Regions from separate parts of the Tenacibaculum vairaonense genome, predicted to be linked through region 2. Evidence: riboswitches for the same ligand, from Rfam matches in the RefSeq annotation. Region 2 holds a riboswitch; the other holds the start of a gene.
The links. A riboswitch is a leader RNA that binds a small molecule or an ion and turns the genes downstream of it on or off. The one in region 2 is predicted to bind thiamine pyrophosphate.
Positions count from the first base shown of each region.

Region 1: linked by a shared signal. The riboswitch ahead of thiS (sulfur carrier protein ThiS) and the one ahead of ABNT65_RS16760 (TonB-dependent receptor) in region 2 are both predicted to bind thiamine pyrophosphate.

Region 1 is NZ_OZ038525.1:2,399,365-2,407,943, reverse strand. Features, by position in the region: gene thiC (phosphomethylpyrimidine synthase ThiC) at 1-882, opposite strand, end outside; gene thiS (sulfur carrier protein ThiS) at 1,039-1,242, opposite strand; TPP riboswitch at 1,315-1,409, opposite strand; gene ctlX (citrulline utilization hydrolase CtlX) at 1,685-2,620, shown strand; gene ABNT65_RS09690 (alpha/beta hydrolase) at 2,723-3,250, shown strand; gene ABNT65_RS09685 (flagellar motor protein MotB) at 3,345-4,208, shown strand; gene ABNT65_RS09680 (hypothetical protein) at 4,288-4,740, opposite strand; gene ABNT65_RS09675 (FAD-binding and (Fe-S)-binding domain-containing protein) at 4,913-7,810, opposite strand; gene ABNT65_RS09670 (diphthine--ammonia ligase) at 7,815-8,474, opposite strand; gene ABNT65_RS09665 (Lrp/AsnC ligand binding domain-containing protein) at 8,477-8,579, opposite strand, start outside.
Region 2 is NZ_OZ038525.1:4,158,462-4,167,040, reverse strand. Features, by position in the region: gene accC (acetyl-CoA carboxylase biotin carboxylase subunit) at 1-239, opposite strand, end outside; gene ABNT65_RS16765 (acetyl-CoA carboxylase biotin carboxyl carrier protein subunit) at 241-729, opposite strand; TPP riboswitch at 830-970, shown strand; gene ABNT65_RS16760 (TonB-dependent receptor) at 1,059-3,419, shown strand; gene ABNT65_RS16755 (Bax inhibitor-1 family protein) at 3,495-4,199, opposite strand; gene ABNT65_RS16750 (zinc metalloprotease) at 4,595-5,632, shown strand; gene ABNT65_RS16745 (M43 family zinc metalloprotease) at 5,805-6,779, shown strand; gene ABNT65_RS16740 (hypothetical protein) at 6,871-8,304, opposite strand; gene ABNT65_RS16735 (hypothetical protein) at 8,508-8,579, shown strand, end outside.

The sequences.
Region 1 (8,579 bases), 1.8 Mb from region 2:
TGCAACGCCGTTTACTTTTTCTAAAGCTTGGTAAATAGGTACGGTTCCTACGGGTACTGGTGAGTTACGGACAATCCACTCACGTGTTTCATGAATGTTTTTACCTGTAGATAAATCCATGATATTATCTGCTCCCCAACGTGCTGCCCAAACTGCTTTTTCTACTTCTTCTTCAATAGATGAGGTAGTGGCAGAGTTACCAATATTGGCGTTAATTTTAACTAAGAAGTTTCTACCTAAAATCATAGGTTCTGCTTCTGGGTGATTTATATTTGAAGGAATTACAGCGCGACCCCTTGCTACTTCTTCACGAACAAATTCTGGAGTGATTTTTTCAGGAATGCTAGCTCCAAAATCCTGCCCTGGATGTTGTTTTGATAAACGGGTCATTTCATCAATACGTTGGTTTTCACGAATGGCAACGTATTCCATTTCAGGGGTAATAATTCCTTTTTTAGCGTAGTGTAATTGGGTTACATTTTCTCCTTTTTTAGCGCGTAATGGTTTTTTAAGGTGGTTAAAACGTAAGTGATCTAAACTAGCATCATTTAATCGTTCATTACAGTATTCAGAGGTAAATGCATCTAATTGCTCTACATTATCTCTGTCTAAAATCCACTGTTGACGTATTCTTTCAAGCCCATTATGAATATTGATTTCTTTGTTTGGGTCTGTATATGGTCCAGAAGTATCGTATACGGTAACAGGTTCGTTTGGCGTTCTTTTTTTGGTCATAGAATCCACTGTGTCACTCAGTTCTATTTCACGCATGGCTACTTTAATTTGAGGGTGGATTTTTCCTGAGACGTATATTTTTTTTGAGTTTGGAAATGGATTTCTAGTAATTCCGTCTTGCTTTGGCGCAGTGTCTTTTTTCTTCATTATTTAAGGCTGTTAGTTTGTTGTTTTATTTTGTTATTGTTTTTTTAGTTTTTCTGTTCTCGATATACTGTTCTTCAACAGCGCAAGCTATTTTTATTCCGTTATCACTTCATAAAAGCACTCGAACCGACTTATGAGAAAAACGTATTCGTATTGTTATCCTCCTTGGGTTGACTTGATAATTAAAACGGTATCGTTGTTTTGTAGTTGCTGTGAGCTCCAGTTGTCTTTTTTTACAACACTTCCGTTAACGGCAATGGCAATACCATTGGTTTTAACTTGTAGGTTATTAATCAATCCTTCTAGTGTTGTGGTATCTGAAAACTCTTTTTGTGTGTCGTTTACTTTTATGGTTATCATGTTAACATGTTTAAAGTAAACTAAAGAAGAATATACTTGTGTAGTTTTACACCATATTACTACTTGTGTATTTATGGCTTTATTACTTTTCCCTACGCTGGTGTTAACCATTTCAGGTTCAAAGGATATTTCTCAAACTAGTTACCTAGCTACTCCTAAAGTTTACGTTGCAAATATAATTTTTTATTTGAGGTGTGCAATAGAAATGGTTTTTTATTTGATTGTAAGCATGATAGTGAAGGGTTTAATTTTTAGATGACTTGCATCGGGGGAGTTCATTTGTATGGTGACAAAGATATTTTAAATTATATAGAACATCATAAAGTAAAATACTTAGGACATAAACAAATTGAATAATGTTATTAGTAGGTATAAATAATTAAAGACTAAGCTAAAGATATAAAACAAATACTTACTTTCGTATGTGTTTAAAATTACAAAAGTGAAACAAACTACCAATACTATACTAATGGTTCGTCCAGCTAGTTTTAGAATGAACGAGCAAACCGCTGTAAACAATTATTATCAACAAAATTTAGGAACTATGTTGCCTGCTAGCATCAATGCGAAAGCACAAGAAGAGTTTGATGTATTTGTTGGTAAACTAAGAGCAGCTGGCGTTGTTGTGGTAGTAGTTGAAGACACTAAAGAACCCGATACACCAGATGCATTATTTCCGAATAACTGGATTTCTTTTCATGAGAATGGTGATGTTGCTGTATATCCGATGTTTGCAGAAAACAGACGTTTGGAAAGGAGAGAGGATGTGTTAGAAATTTTAGAAGAAAAAGGATTTGTTATAGAAAATGTGGTTGATTACTCAGAAGCGGAAGAGGAGGAAGTCTATTTAGAAGGAACAGGAAGTATGATTTTAGATAGGGCAAATAGAAAAGCCTATTGTGCTTTGTCGCCAAGAGCAGATGAGGAATTGTTTATCGAGTTTTGTGAAGATTTTGAATATACGCCTGTTGTTTTTACAGCCAATCAAACGGTTGCTAATGCTAGAGAAGCTATTTACCATACCAATGTAATGATGTGTGTTGCTGAAACTTTTGCAGTGGTTTGTTTGGATGCTATTGATGATAAGAAAGAGAAAAAAAATCTTATAAAGCATTTAAAGTCTGACGGAAAGGAAGTTATCGCAATTACAGAAAATCAAGTGGTGCAATTTGCAGGGAATATGTTACAAGTGGTTGGTGAGCATGAAGAGCGTTATTTGGTGATGAGTGCTTCTGCTTATAATTCGCTAACAGTAAGTCAACTAAAAGCTATAGAAAAGCATTGTGAAATAATTCATAGTTCTTTAGAAACTATTGAAACCTGTGGAGGAGGAAGTGCACGTTGTATGATGGCTGAGGTGTTTTTACCTAAAAATTAGTGTTTTCTTCTATTTTTAAATTTACTGTAAAAAAGGTTTGAAAATGCTGTTTTTAATCGCTTATAAATGTTTTTATAATAGGCTTAGTAATACATTGTTGCTATGAAGAAAAGATTAATTATTCTTTCAGATTTATGGGGAAAGCAAAATGCAAATTGGGTAAAAAATTACAAAGAGCTATTAGCGGATACATGCGATATTATTTTTTATGATTCATGTGAGCTAGCAGAGATAAATACTAGTGTTTATGAAGAAGAAAAGTTGCATACACAATTTGTAAATGGAGGAATTGAACTTGCCGTTAAAAACTTATTGAAACTAGAAGAAAGGAAACCTATTTCCATTTTAGCTTTTAGTGTTGGTGGAGTTATTGCTTGGAAGTACGCTTTAATTAATAAAAATGTAAATTATTTATGTTGTATATCATCTACTAGATTACGATATGAGGTTGCCAAACCAACATGTTATATAGATTTACTTTACGGAACAAAAGATACTTTTATACCCAATGAAAAATGGTTTGTTTTACTAGGTGTTTCTGTAAAAATGATAGATGGGTTTCATGAGGTTTATAAGGAAGTGAAAGCGATTAATTTGATTGTAGAAAATCTAAGAAAATACTTAAGTTAATAAGTTAATTAAGATATTATTTTATCTATTTTTTGATAGCCTATATACTAAAATAAACTATTTGTAGTTTACTTATTCATAAACTCATAAAAATATGAAACGATTAACAATACTAGCGGCAGTAGCAATTTTAGCAACTTCATGTGTTTCAAAAAAGAAATACGTTGCTTTAGAACAGAAGTACAATGATACTAAAGGGACTTTGCAAAAGACAGCTTTTGAAAAAAAGGAATTGGAAGCTAAGTTTGCTAAGATAGAGAAGAGGGTAGAAAATTATAATGAGAAAATTAATTCTTTAAAAGATTTAAACTCTGATTTAAAGAAAGAGAATGATGTAAAATTAGATATGGTTGGAAATACAGTGATATCTAATTCAATGAAGCAAAAAATGCGTGAGACATTGGCAAATGTTGATCCAGCAGCGTTAGCGGAAGCTAAAACGTTAAAGGATTCTATGAATGTTGCTATTTCTCATAGATTAAAGCAATCGGTTGATGTTTCTGATTTGGAAAATTCTGATGATGTAAATGTAGATATCGATAAAACAGTAGTAATGATTTCTGTTTCAGATAAAATGTTATTTAATACAGCAAGTTATCGAGTAAATAGAAATGCGCATAAAATTCTTAAAAAGTTAGCAGATATTATCAAGTCTGAACCAAGTATGGATGTAATGATTGAAGGTCATACGGATTCTAGAACGATTAGTAATAATGTTATTCAAGATAACTGGGATTTAAGTGTTAAAAGAGCGACTTCTATTGTACGTATTTTAGAGAAGAAATATGGAGTAGAAGCAAGTAGATTAATAGCGTCAGGAAGAGGGTCTTCTATGCCATTAGTTGATAACACTACTAGAGAAAATAGAGCAAGAAACAGAAGAACTAGAATAGTTATTTTACCTAATTTAGATAAGTTCTTTGGTTTATTGGCTAAAGAAGAGAAAATTACCCCTTAAATATAATTAGTAGAGAATAAGTTAATTAGTAGTTAAAGCCCTATGCAATAATGCATAGGGCTTTTAATTTTTTAGCATTTTATGCAATGGAAGTGTTGGTTACTTTGTAATTTTTATAATACTGCATTAAAATAAATGAACAGATTACAGAAGAAGCCACTCCTTCTATAGCTAAAGCAAAAACAATTAACGGTAAACTTAAGTTTTGTCCCCAAAAGGACGAATTTTCAAGTACGGTAATTAATCCGCTATCAATAAAACCTACATAAGTGATGAGTCCTACAATGGTAAGTCCAACAGCTAATGCAGAGGTTCCAATTCCAATAGAAAAATTATTAATGTATAATGATTCTTGGTTTGCTGTAATGTTTGTTTTTATAGCTTTGTTAATACCCCAAAGCACAAAAACAAAATTTAACAAACGTAATTCTGAAACATTATCCAGTCCTAAAATCTTCATGAGGAAAAAGAATCCAACAATACCTCCAAAAATAAGAAGCGCATTGTTTAAGATAATTTTACTTTTAGACATAAGGTTTATTTTAAATTATTAACCACTTAAAAATACGAAATATTAAAAACATAATCAATTGATTTTTAGGTGGGTGATTTTTGTTAGTCTATGAAGTTAAATTAAATGCCTGTAAAAAGTAAACAGCTCCATATAACATGAAGCTGTTTGAATTATTAGAAAATAGTATTTTTTATGACAAGGCCTCTTTTAAAATAGTGATTGGGTGTTTGGCAATTCGTTTTGTTCCGTCATAAATTTGATGACGACAGCTTGTGCCTGCTGCTGCTATTTCAGTAGTAGTACTACAGTTTCGTATTTTAGAAAATAAGGTGTCTTCTCCTACTTGCATACTTACTTTATAGTGTTCTTTTTCGTAACCAAAAGACCCTGCCATACCACAACAACCAGTATTCATAATGGTTACTTTATAGTTTTTAGGAATGTTTAAAATACTAAAAGAGGCATGCGTACTTGATAAAGCTTTTTGGTGACAATGTCCGTGAATTTTTAACTCTTTAGCGTTAGAAGTAAATAGGTTGGTGTCAATATTGTTGTTTTTATGCTCTTTTGCTAAAAACTCTTCTATAGTAAATGTGTTTTTAGCTATAGATTGCGCATTTAATTTATCATCAGCTAATCGGATATACTCATCTCTAAAAGTTAGTATAGCAGATGGTTCAATACCAATTAAAGGTGTTTCTTCGGTAATTAAATTTTTAAAAGTAGCCACATTTTTATTGGCTATTTCCTTAGCTTCTTTTAAGAAACCTTTTGATATGTAACTACGCCCACTTTCTTCGTGTTTTACGTTTTTTACTTCATATCCTAACTTTTCTAATACAAACACAGTGTCTTTCCCTATTTCTGTGTCGTAAAAATTTGTGAATTCATCGTTAAATAAATACACAGCTTTAGCACTCTTTTTAGGTGAATGTTTTTTTAACCAAGCATCTAAAGGTTGTTTAGATAGTTTTGGAACAGTACGTTCTGTAGCTACTCCCATTATTTTTTTAGCAATGAGAGTGTTGGTAAAAAAGTTGGTAAGTATTGGAATTTTACTTCCTAGTTTATTGTATTTAGCGTTGTTGGCAAATAACTTACTTCTAAAAGAATACCCATTTGTTTCTTGGTATTGGTATAGAAATTCGGCTTTCATAGAAGCAATATCTACATTACTAGGACATTCACTAGCGCAGGCTTTACAGCTTAAACATAGGTCTAAAACTTTTTTTAACTCTTTAGAATCAAATTTGTTTTTAGCAGTATTGTTGGTAAGTACTTCTCTCAAAGTATTTGCTCTAGCTCTTGTGGTTTCTGTTTCGTTACGAGTAGCACGGTAGCTAGGACATAAAGTACCTCCAGCTTCAGGAGATTTTCTACAATCACCAGAGCCATTACATTTTTCAGCTAGTTTTAAAATTCCTTCACTATCAGAAAAATCTTGAATGGTTTTAATTTCAGGTTCTTTTCTATCAATTTCATAACGTAAATTTTTATCCATCGCAAAGGCATCTGTAATTTTACCTTTGTTAAAAACATTATTAGGGTCAAAAGCCTTTTTTATACGTCTTAATAGTTGGTAGTTATTATCACCAATCATTAAAGGAATAAATTCCGCACGTACAATCCCGTCACCATGTTCACCGCTAAAAGAGCCTTTGTATTTTTTTACAAGTTCAGCTGTTTCTGTGGTAATTTTTCTAAATAAAACAACATCTTCTTGTTTTTTAAGATTTAGGATAGGGCGTAAATGTAATTCTCCAGCACCAGCATGTGCATAATAAACCGCATCCTGATTGTATTTGGTCATTATTTGTGTGAATTCCTCTATGTATTCAGGTAAATCTTCTAGTGCCACAGCTGTATCTTCAATACAGGCTACTGCTTTTTTATCACCTACTATATTGCCTAATAAACCTAAACCGGCTTTACGTAAATAGTGAACTTTACCAATGTCTTCTCCATATACTTTTGGGTGATGGTACCCAAAATTGTTTTGTTTTAAATCTTTAATTAATTCATCAGCTAAAGCTTCTGCTTCCTCTATAGTTTCAGCACTTACTTCTAACATTAAAACAGCTTCAGGATCACCTTGTAAAAAAAATCGGTTTTTTACTTGTTCACGGTTATTTTTTGTACAATCTAAAATAACCTTATCCATCAACTCACAAGTGTATAAATTGTGCTTCATAGCTGTAACCGTAGCTTTAAGGCTTTCATTTACACTGGTGAAATGTGGACAAACCATAATGCTTTTGCTAGGAGGTAAGTCGTCTAACTGTATCGTTATAGCTGTTGAAAAGACTAAGGTTCCTTCACTACCTGATAAAAATTTTGCTGGATTAATTACGGTTTCCGTTCCGCCAAATAAATCAGCATGTAAAAACTCATCTACCGCATATCCAGTATTTCTTCTATGAATACTTTCTTTAGGAAATTCTTTTTTTATTTCTTGTTGTATGTTTTCTTGAGAAAGTTCATTGTAAATAGCTTTGTATATTTTTCCTTCTAAAGAGTCTTCTAATCGTTTTTGTTTAAATTCTTGAGAAGAAACTTCTTTAAAAGTAACCTCACTACCATCACTTAACAAACCTTCTATTGCTAAAACTTTATCTCTAGTTACTCCATACCTAATAGAGGTACTACCAGAAGAATTATTACCTACCATACCACCAATCATACAGCGATTTGAAGTTGAGGTATTAGGGCCAAAGAATAAACCATAGGGTTTTAAAAAACGATTCAAGTCATCTCTAATAATTCCTGGCTCAACAGTAATGGTTTTGTTAGCTTCGTCAAAAGCTAATAAGTTGGTAAAATGTTTAGAAACATCTACCACAATCCCATCACCAACACATTGTCCTGCGAGAGAAGTTCCAGCTGTTCGTGGAATTAAGGTGGTGTTGTTTTTAGCAGCAAAAGAAATAAGTTGCTGAATGTCTTCTTTGTTTTTAGGAAAAGCAACTGCTAAAGGTATTTTACGATATACAGAAGCATCTGTAGCATAAATGTTTTTGTGCAAGTCATCAAATAATAACTCTCCAGTTAGTTGTTGTGCTAAAGTTGTAAGTTGTTCTTTTTGTATCATTTGGTTAACCTTTAGGGTTAGAAGGTTGAATGTCTAGATAATAATAGGCATCTGTTTCTATAACTTCTGAAAACTCTTTTGTTATAGGTTTTTTAAAATAAGGAGTATTTAATACCATGCTATGGTATTCTCCATTTTCTCCGCAAATATCTATATTTAATTTTTTTAATTCCGTTATTGTTTCTTTATTTAGTTCTTTACCAACCCATTCTTTTGTGAAAAAAGGTTTTTTAACTAATGAAAAAATAACATGAAATTTATTTTTTATGAGTTGTTCTAATAAATAAGTTCTAGGCTTTTTCCATAGCGGATTGTAAACAAGCATCCCTGATTTTTCACTACATTTTTCTATCCAATGGTCATGATTTTCAATCTCATCAATATCACCAGTAATTAAGGCGTTGATTTGGTATTCTTTTTTTAAGAAAGCAATTTGATTTTCATAACTTTCTTGCATAGGTGGTTTAACAGTTAATAGTAGATGAGGTAAACCTATTGCTTTAACTTGTTCTTGTATTAATGATAAATTATGGGCTTTGAAACTAGCTTTTTCTGGGGCAAAAGTTACTAGATGTGTTATTATGTAATTGGCTTCTAAACCTTTTAAAAAAGCCAAAGCACAGTCTTTACCACCAGTCCATAAAATAGCAGCGTTATTTTTCATAATTAGTCAATTAAAACATTTCGTTTAAAACAAGTGTCAAAACAAATAAAAGTATCAGTTCCGGCTACTCCATTTATTAAATGAACTTTATCGTATAGTATTTTT
Region 2 (8,579 bases):
CCTGGGTGTATGCCATCTACCTGTAATTCTTTGGCTACAGTTATAATTTTTTCACCTAATAAATACGATTCATTAGAAGGAGCTGCCCCTATACAAACCGCTTCATCTGCAAAAGAAACATGCGGTGAATTTCTGTCTGCTTCAGAAAATACAGCTACAGTTTTAATTCCCATTTTTTTTGCAGTACGCATTACCCGCAAAGCAATTTCTCCTCTATTGGCAACTAATATTTTCTTCATATTATGCTTCTATTTCAATTAAAATTTCATTTTTTTCAACTTTATCTCCAGAATTTACAGAAATGGATTTTACAACTCCATCTTGTGGTGCAACTAGTGTATTTTCCATTTTCATGGCTTCTAAAACCAATACTCCATCTCCTTCTTTCACTTCTTGATTTAAGTCAACGTTAATAGAAACAATAAGCCCTGGCATAGGTGCTTTAATAGTATTCTCTTTTTTATTAGAAGAGGCTTCCATACCCAATTCACTAATCAACAAATCAAGCGAATCTGCAATTTTCACATTGTAAACATTCCCATTTACTTCAACAGTGTATTGTTTTTGATTAAAGTTACTTTCTAGAATTTGGGTTTTATAATTTCGATTTTCATTAATTAAATGATATTGATTTTTAGACTTTTTACTAATATCTAAGTCCTCTAAGTCTGTTTGTTCAATATCAAATTGATATAAAGAATTAACGGTAGTTTTAAAAGATTTACTCATATATATTGTATGATTGTGCCTACTAAAATATCAAATAAAATATCAACTTTTGGTACTTTTTTACCATTAATAATTCAAAAAACAGTTTTACCTTTGCGACATTCTCATAAAGGGGTGCCGTAAAACAGTGATAATAGTTTATTTAAAAACTTATAAACTTTTACTACTCAATGATGGCTGAGATCATACCCATTGAACCTAGAACAGGTAATGCTGTTTAGGGATTTTGATTGTCATTACTAAGAAAACCAAGTAATGATTTTGGTATGTGTTATAAATAATCAAATTAGAATAATCACCTCTTTTTGTTCGATTTTATTTAATAAAAAATGAAACCGATTTTTGTTATTAAAAAAGTGAAGACAGTAGCTTTTTTAATGGTATTATTTGTGTCGTCTATTATAAACGCACAAAATTTTACGTTGTCAGGAAAAGTTGTTGATAAGAAACAACAAGGGCTAGAAGGAGCTACCATTGCAGTTAAAGCTTTAAGAAAGGGAACTATTACAGACTTTGAAGGTGGGTATAAGTTGAGTCTTCCAAAAGGAAAACATTTAATTACAATTTCCTATGTAGGGTTTAATACCTTAGAAAAAGAAATTACGATTACAAGTAATCAAAATGTAACTTTTGAATTAAATTCTGAAGATAATTTATTGGAAGAGGTTTTAGTTTCTGCTGTAAGAGTAAAAGCCAATGCTCCAATTGCACACTCTAACTTATCAAAAAAAGAAATAGCAAAACGTAACTTAGGTCAAGACATTCCTATTTTAATGAATTACTTACCTTCTGTTGTTACCACTTCAGATGCTGGTGCAGGAGTTGGTTATACGGGCATTAGAGTAAGAGGTTCTGATGCTACAAGAGTAAATGTAACTATTAATGGTATTCCTTATAACGATAGTGAAAGTCAAGGAACTTTTTGGGTAAACATGCCTGATTTCTCCTCTTCAACTCAAAGTATCCAATTACAAAGAGGTGTAGGTACTTCTACCAATGGTGCTGGGGCTTTTGGTGCTAGTTTAAATGTATTAACAGATGTAGATTCTGATGAAGCTTTTGGAGAAATAGCTACTTCTTTTGGTTCATTTGGTACTCAAAAATATACGGCTAAAGCTGGTACTGGTAAATTAAACAACCATGTTAAGTTTACTGGACGTATTTCAAGAATTAAATCTGATGGGTACATTGACAGAGCTTCTTCTAATTTAAAATCATATTTCTTACAAGGGAGTTATGTAAGTGATAATACTTTAATTAAGGGACTTGTTTTTGGTGGTCACGAAATTACCTATCAATCATGGAATGGAATTGATAAAGCTACTTTAGAAAAAGATAGAACTTTTAATTCAGCTGGAGCTTTATATGATAGTAATTGGGATGTTACTGGTTATTATGATAACGAAGTTGATAATTACAAGCAAGATCATGCACAATTGCACTGGAATCAGAAATATACTGAGCATATTTCTTCTAATATTGCTTTACATTACACTTTTGGGAGAGGTTTTTTTGAGCAATACAAACAAAATGAAAGTTTTGCTGATTATAATTTAACTCCAATCAATATTGGTGGACAAGAGGTTAACACTACTGATTTAATAAGAAGAAGATGGTTACGCAATGACTTTTATGGAATTACTTATAATATGAATTATAAAGATGACCATTGGGATATTCTTTTAGGAGGAGCTTGGAATCAATATAAGGGAGATCATTTTGGAGAGGTGATTTGGGCTCGTTATGCTTCTAATAGTGAAATAAGAAGTCGTTATTATGACAACTATGGTAATAAAGAAGATTTTAACTTATTTATAAAAGCAAATTATAAATTGAGTGATGCTTTAGAGTTATTTGTAGACTTACAAAATAGAAATGTAACTTATGAAGCTAATGAAATACAACCACAATTGGTAAATGATACTTTTAATTTCTTTAATCCAAAAGGAGGTATTAACTATCAATTAAATGATGCCAATAATTTTTATTTTTCATATGCTAGAGCACAAAGAGAACCTAATAGAAATGATTACGAAAATGGAAACCCAAAACCAGAAAAATTAGATGATTTTGAATTAGGATGGCGCTTTAACACCTCTAATTTTAAAATAAACACTAATGTTTATTATATGTTATATCAAGATCAGTTAGCATTAACTGGCGAAATAGATAATACTGGGGCTTTTGTAAGAGCCAATATTGGTGAAAGTTTTAGATTAGGAGTTGAAGTTGATGCTTTATTGAAATTTACAGATTATTTAAGCATTACACCAAATTTCACTATTAGTCGTAATAAAAATGTTAGTTTTAAAGAAACTGATGGAACTGTTGTTACTGATTTAGGAAATACTGACTTATCTTTTTCTCCAGAATTTATTGCAGGTAATGCTATTAACATTACTCCTATAGAAAACCTAAACATATCTTTATTATCTAAATATGTTAGTGATCAATTTATGAGCAACAATGAGTTTAAAGATTCTAAGTTAGAAGGTTACTTTGTAAATGATTTAAGTGTTAACTATACTATAAAACCTAAAACGATATTAAAAAGTATTGTATTATCTGGTTTAGTTAATAATATTTTTGATGAAGAATATAGTTCTAATGGTTATATGTGGGGAACTACTCCATATTATTACCCACAAGCAGGAACTAACTTTTTAATTGGTGCTACTTTAAAATTTTAATCATAAAGTTCATACCAATAAAAAATGCAACGGCTTTCACCGTTGCATTTTTTATGTTTATTAATATTTTGTTTTTTAGTCTCTAGACATAAATATTTGCAATACATACCAAAATAAAAGCATTAATGAAGCAAATAAACCTAATGCTGCTGGAATATAATCATCTGTTGAGTAATTATGAACTAAATTAGAAGTTTGATACAAAATAGAACCTCCTGCTAATACACACATTCCTACTGAAAACCATAAACCAAGGTTAAAACCAAACAAAGTTCCAGCAATAAGTAATGCTATTGCAATAAAAAATCCTACCGACAAACCTGCTCTCATAAAAGAGAAATCTTTTTTAGTAATAAATACAATTGAAGAAATACCTGCAAATAACCCTAAAGTTACAATTCCTGCTTGCTGTAATACCTCAAAGCTATTCGTATAACTTATAGCAATGTAAATAAGTGGTATAAAAATAAAGGCTTGGGCAAAGATGTATCCAGAATACGCTAAGTATTGTAAATTCTTATCTGTAGTTTTTAATGCTGTACTTTCTGCATAATTTGTCACTAACATAAAACCACCCAATAATAATAACCATTTGTAACCTTGGGTCATAGACAAGGCAAACTCTACAATTGTTGCACTTTGTAAAAATAGGTATTCAAATAAAATAAATAAGAATACACCACCAGCAACATGTGCATACGTTTTCTTATAGAAAGCTACTCTTTCTGCTTCTGAAACTTGTGATACTAAAACTCTGCTGTTGTTGAATGAATTTTCCATAATACGTTTTTTAATTTTTGAGCAAATATATCTAATAATTAAAAGACTCAAAAACACCAACAAATTATTATTGTTTATTTTTTAACAAAAAATATAATTTTTGTTCATTTTTTTAACTAACATAACACAAACTTGACGTTTTACAACCTCATCAAGTAAACTAACAATAAAATAAAATCTTAGATAAAAAGTTGCTCGCTAGTGATTTTTAAAGGGCTCTTTAGACACAACCAATGTTAAAAAAAAATGTTTTTATCATTAATAAAAAGTTATATATTACATATCATTAAAAAAAACCTAATATTTTTACATTATACACAATACATTAACATACTTTAACTTTTAAAGTATTAATTAGGTTTTTAAGGGGAATTTATTAAACTTTAATTTTAAACATGAAAAAATCGATTTTAGCAATAGTAGCTGTCGCTGCTATTTTAGTGGGATGTAATGAAGAATCAAAAAATGATGCTGTGTTAGTACAAGAACAAGAAATTGACATGAGCAATTTTTATGTAGAAACTGAAGAACTACAACACCGAGGAGCTTCTAACAAATGTCATTCAATGTTAGTATTAAACCGACAGTTAAAAGAGAACCCTGGGCTGTATAAAAAAATGTATGATGTAGAATACGCTACTAGAAAAACATTAGCTAAAAAAGGCAAACCAGGTGGTAATGGTGGCAGTGGTGATGTAGATATTACTCCTATTGCAGATGGTTTGGGTATAATTAATATTCCTATATACGTACATGTGGTTTATAGTAATTCACAGCAAAACATAAGTAACACACAAATAGCTTCACAAATTAAAGTTCTAAATGACGATTTCAGAGCTAACAATAACGACTTAAACTTACCTTCTGGCACTACTTTTGAAAATGATGTAACCGATGCTGAAATTGAATTTACTTTAGCTGGTACTTATAGGTATTCAGATTCAAGAGCTGAATGGGGAACAAGAGATGATGTTAAAAAGGCTTATCCACCGATTACTCCGGAAACACATTTAAATATCTGGGTAGCTAATATTGGTGGAGGAATATTAGGATACGCTCAATTTCCAGGTGGAACACTTACTACTGATGGTGTTGTTTGTGCCCCTCAGTATTTTGGTAACACTGGTTATGTTGAAGCTCCTTTTAATAAGGGACGTACTATGACACATGAAGTAGGACATTACTTAAATTTACGTCATATTTGGGGAGATGGGAGATGCCGTCAGGATGACTTTGTTGCTGACACTCCTAGCTCAGATGCTCCAAACTATGGATGCCCTTCTTACCCTACAACCAACTGTAAAACTACTGATATGACTATGAATTACATGGATTATACTAATGATGCTTGTATGTACATGTTTACTGATGGTCAGCGTAACAGAATGAGAGCTATCTTTGCTGCAGGTGGAGCAAGATCTTCTATGATATAAACTAAACATTAAATAAGAGTGTTTAGTTTAACCTCTAAACACTCTTCATTTCAATAACAACTTAAACCCTTCTTTATAAATTCTATTATAACCTTCGGTGGAATTTATCAAAGTTTAGCGTTTATAAAGCCTACTGGCAATTAATTAATCACTTAACTTTAATTTTTTTACAATGAAACGAATTGTATTATCATTAGCATTAGTAGCTAGTGTATTCATTGGATGTCAAAACAATGAACAAAACCCAAACGACCTTAACAATGAACTTCCTGAAAACCCTTTAGCAAAAGCTGAAAAGCAATGCTTTACTATGGATGTATTGGATGCAAAAATGGCTAACGACAAATCTTTAAAAGGAAAAATGGAAGCTGTTGAAAATTTCACCAAAAATTATCTTGCGAAAGTTAAAAAAGGAGAAATTGCCCAAAGATTGGTTAACGGAAAAATTCAAATCCCTGTAGTTTATCATGTAATATATAGACAGGCTAGTGAAAACTTACCTCTTTCTGTATTACAAGATCAAATAACGGCCATGAATGAAGACTTTAATTTACAAAATCCCAATAGAGGTGCTTTGCCTGCTGAGTTTTCAGGTGTAGAAGCCAATGTTGCTATTGATTTTGTAATAGAAGATGTCATTAGAGTTCAAAACACTAAAAAAAGAAGTTGGAAACCTAATGACGATATGAAATTTACTTCTAAAGGTGGAAGTGATGTTGTAAATCCACAAGAATTCTTAAATTTTTGGATTGTTAATTCAATGCCATATAGAAGAGGACAAATCTTAGGATATGCTCAATTTCCAGGAGGAAGTTGGTCTACTGATGGTATTGTTTTAGGGCACAGATTTGTTGGTCGTAACCAAAGAACCGCTACTCATGAAGTAGGACACTGGTTAAACTTACGTCACATTTGGGGTGACGGTGGATGTGGTGCTAGCGATTTTGTAGCTGATACTCCTGATGCCGACGAACCTAGTAGAGGATGTCCTTCATACCCTACTGTAGAATGTGGTAGTAATAACATGACTATGAACTTCATGGATTATTCTGATGATAATTGTATGTACATGTTTACGAATGGTCAAAAAGCTAGAATGGATGCTGTTTTTGCTCCTGGTGGTTTTAGAGCAACTATGGCTGACTAGAAACTAAACTAGGTTATTATAGATTATTTTTTAAAAGTAAAAACCAGCGGTTATATAACTGCTGGTTTTTCATTTATAAATTCTTGTCTTCTTATTTATTTAAAAACTGATTTACCATTTTTTCTAATTTATCTAATCTTTCTTTTAAGTTTTTATTTTCTTCTTTTAACTCTTTTAATTGTTTTATTTCTTTTTCTTGTTGAATAGTATATAAGGTTAACTCTTCTATTTTTTCTAATAATTTAGCATCCATATTACCTAAAAAGAAACCTTCTTTTTCAACTTCTTTAGCACTTGGTATATTTTGTAAATGCCCTTTGGTTTTAATATGGTTTTCTACCTCACTTAATGTTGGCAATTCATAAGTGTTTTTAAAAACATAATCTGGCCAATTTTCATACTTTGCTATTTTAACTTCTGTTGCGGCTACTCTTCCATCTACTCCTAGTTTAAACCCTTTTGTATCTGTTGTACCAATACCTACGCTACCTCCATCTTTTCTATCAATAACTAACTGTGCATGTGCTAAATCTGTTTTTCCTATGGGTAAATTTCCGCTTGATGTTCCAATACCTAAACCTACTTTTTCATCTTCTGCATCAATAGCAATATCAAAATATTTAACTGCTCCTTGAGTGTTTTTTGAGTTTAATCGAATTCCTCTTGTTTTATCAGAAGCATCTCCATTTTGAAAACGGGCTATTAAATCTTTATCTGTAGAAACAGATAAACGAGCATCCGCATAAGTAATCCCAATTCCCACATTACCAGTTATACGATTCATAGACATTATATACTTACTATTTACCACATCCGTATCACTATGAGTTCTTATATAAAAACTTTTACCGTCATTATGCGCGTTAAATAGCCAGTCATTTTTATCCTTTCCATTTACAATTAATGCTCCCCAATTACCATCTCCAGCTCTTAAACTTCCATTGACATCAAATTTTGCCCCAGGTCTAGTAGTATTTACACCAATTGACTTTGAGTTTAAATCAACATGAAGCAAATTACTAATAGTTACATGATCTCTAGTTTCATTATTTGGAACTGTTGCGGCACTAGTAATAGTTATATTATTTGTATCATATGCAACTACACTTAATCCCTCTACTAAAACACGAGGAGTATTCCCTGTTTTTAAAAGGTGGTAAATAGGTACTCTTAAGTTATTATCAACAAATTCCATTTCTCCTATTTTCCATTCAGCTCCAATATGACCAAAATTAGTTGGTACTTCCGAAGAGTGAGAAAAATAACCTCCTTGACTAACTGGGTTTTTAGCTATCTGAAAACGTTTCGTATACTTTCCACTAGTAAGCCTATGCCCGTAACCTCCTGTAATAGTAACTTCTACATACCCCCACAACTTTGCATCTCCAAAGTTAATATAAGCCACTTGATTTTCTAAACCATTTTGAAATGACCCAAGGCTTTTATTCCAATCAAAATAATTTTCTTGCCCTACCACAAGAAAATTTGCTAATAAAAAAGCAATTACTAAAATTTTTGTTTTCATATTTTGTATCATTTTGTTTTCTTTTAAATAAATTGAAAAGTGGCTAGCATTATTTTTGTAAAGGATAATATCATAGCTCTTTTTCGGGGGTAAATTTATAAAACACTGTAAAGTACGCAACTATTTTTTCAGCATTTTAATCATCAATTTCTTAACACAAATTAAGCTTGTTTAGATTTATTAAAAATAACTATATTTGTCCCATGGATTTATGCATTGAAGATTTACAGTATACATTAACAGTTGGAGGAAGAAATTGTTATCAATTAGACTTA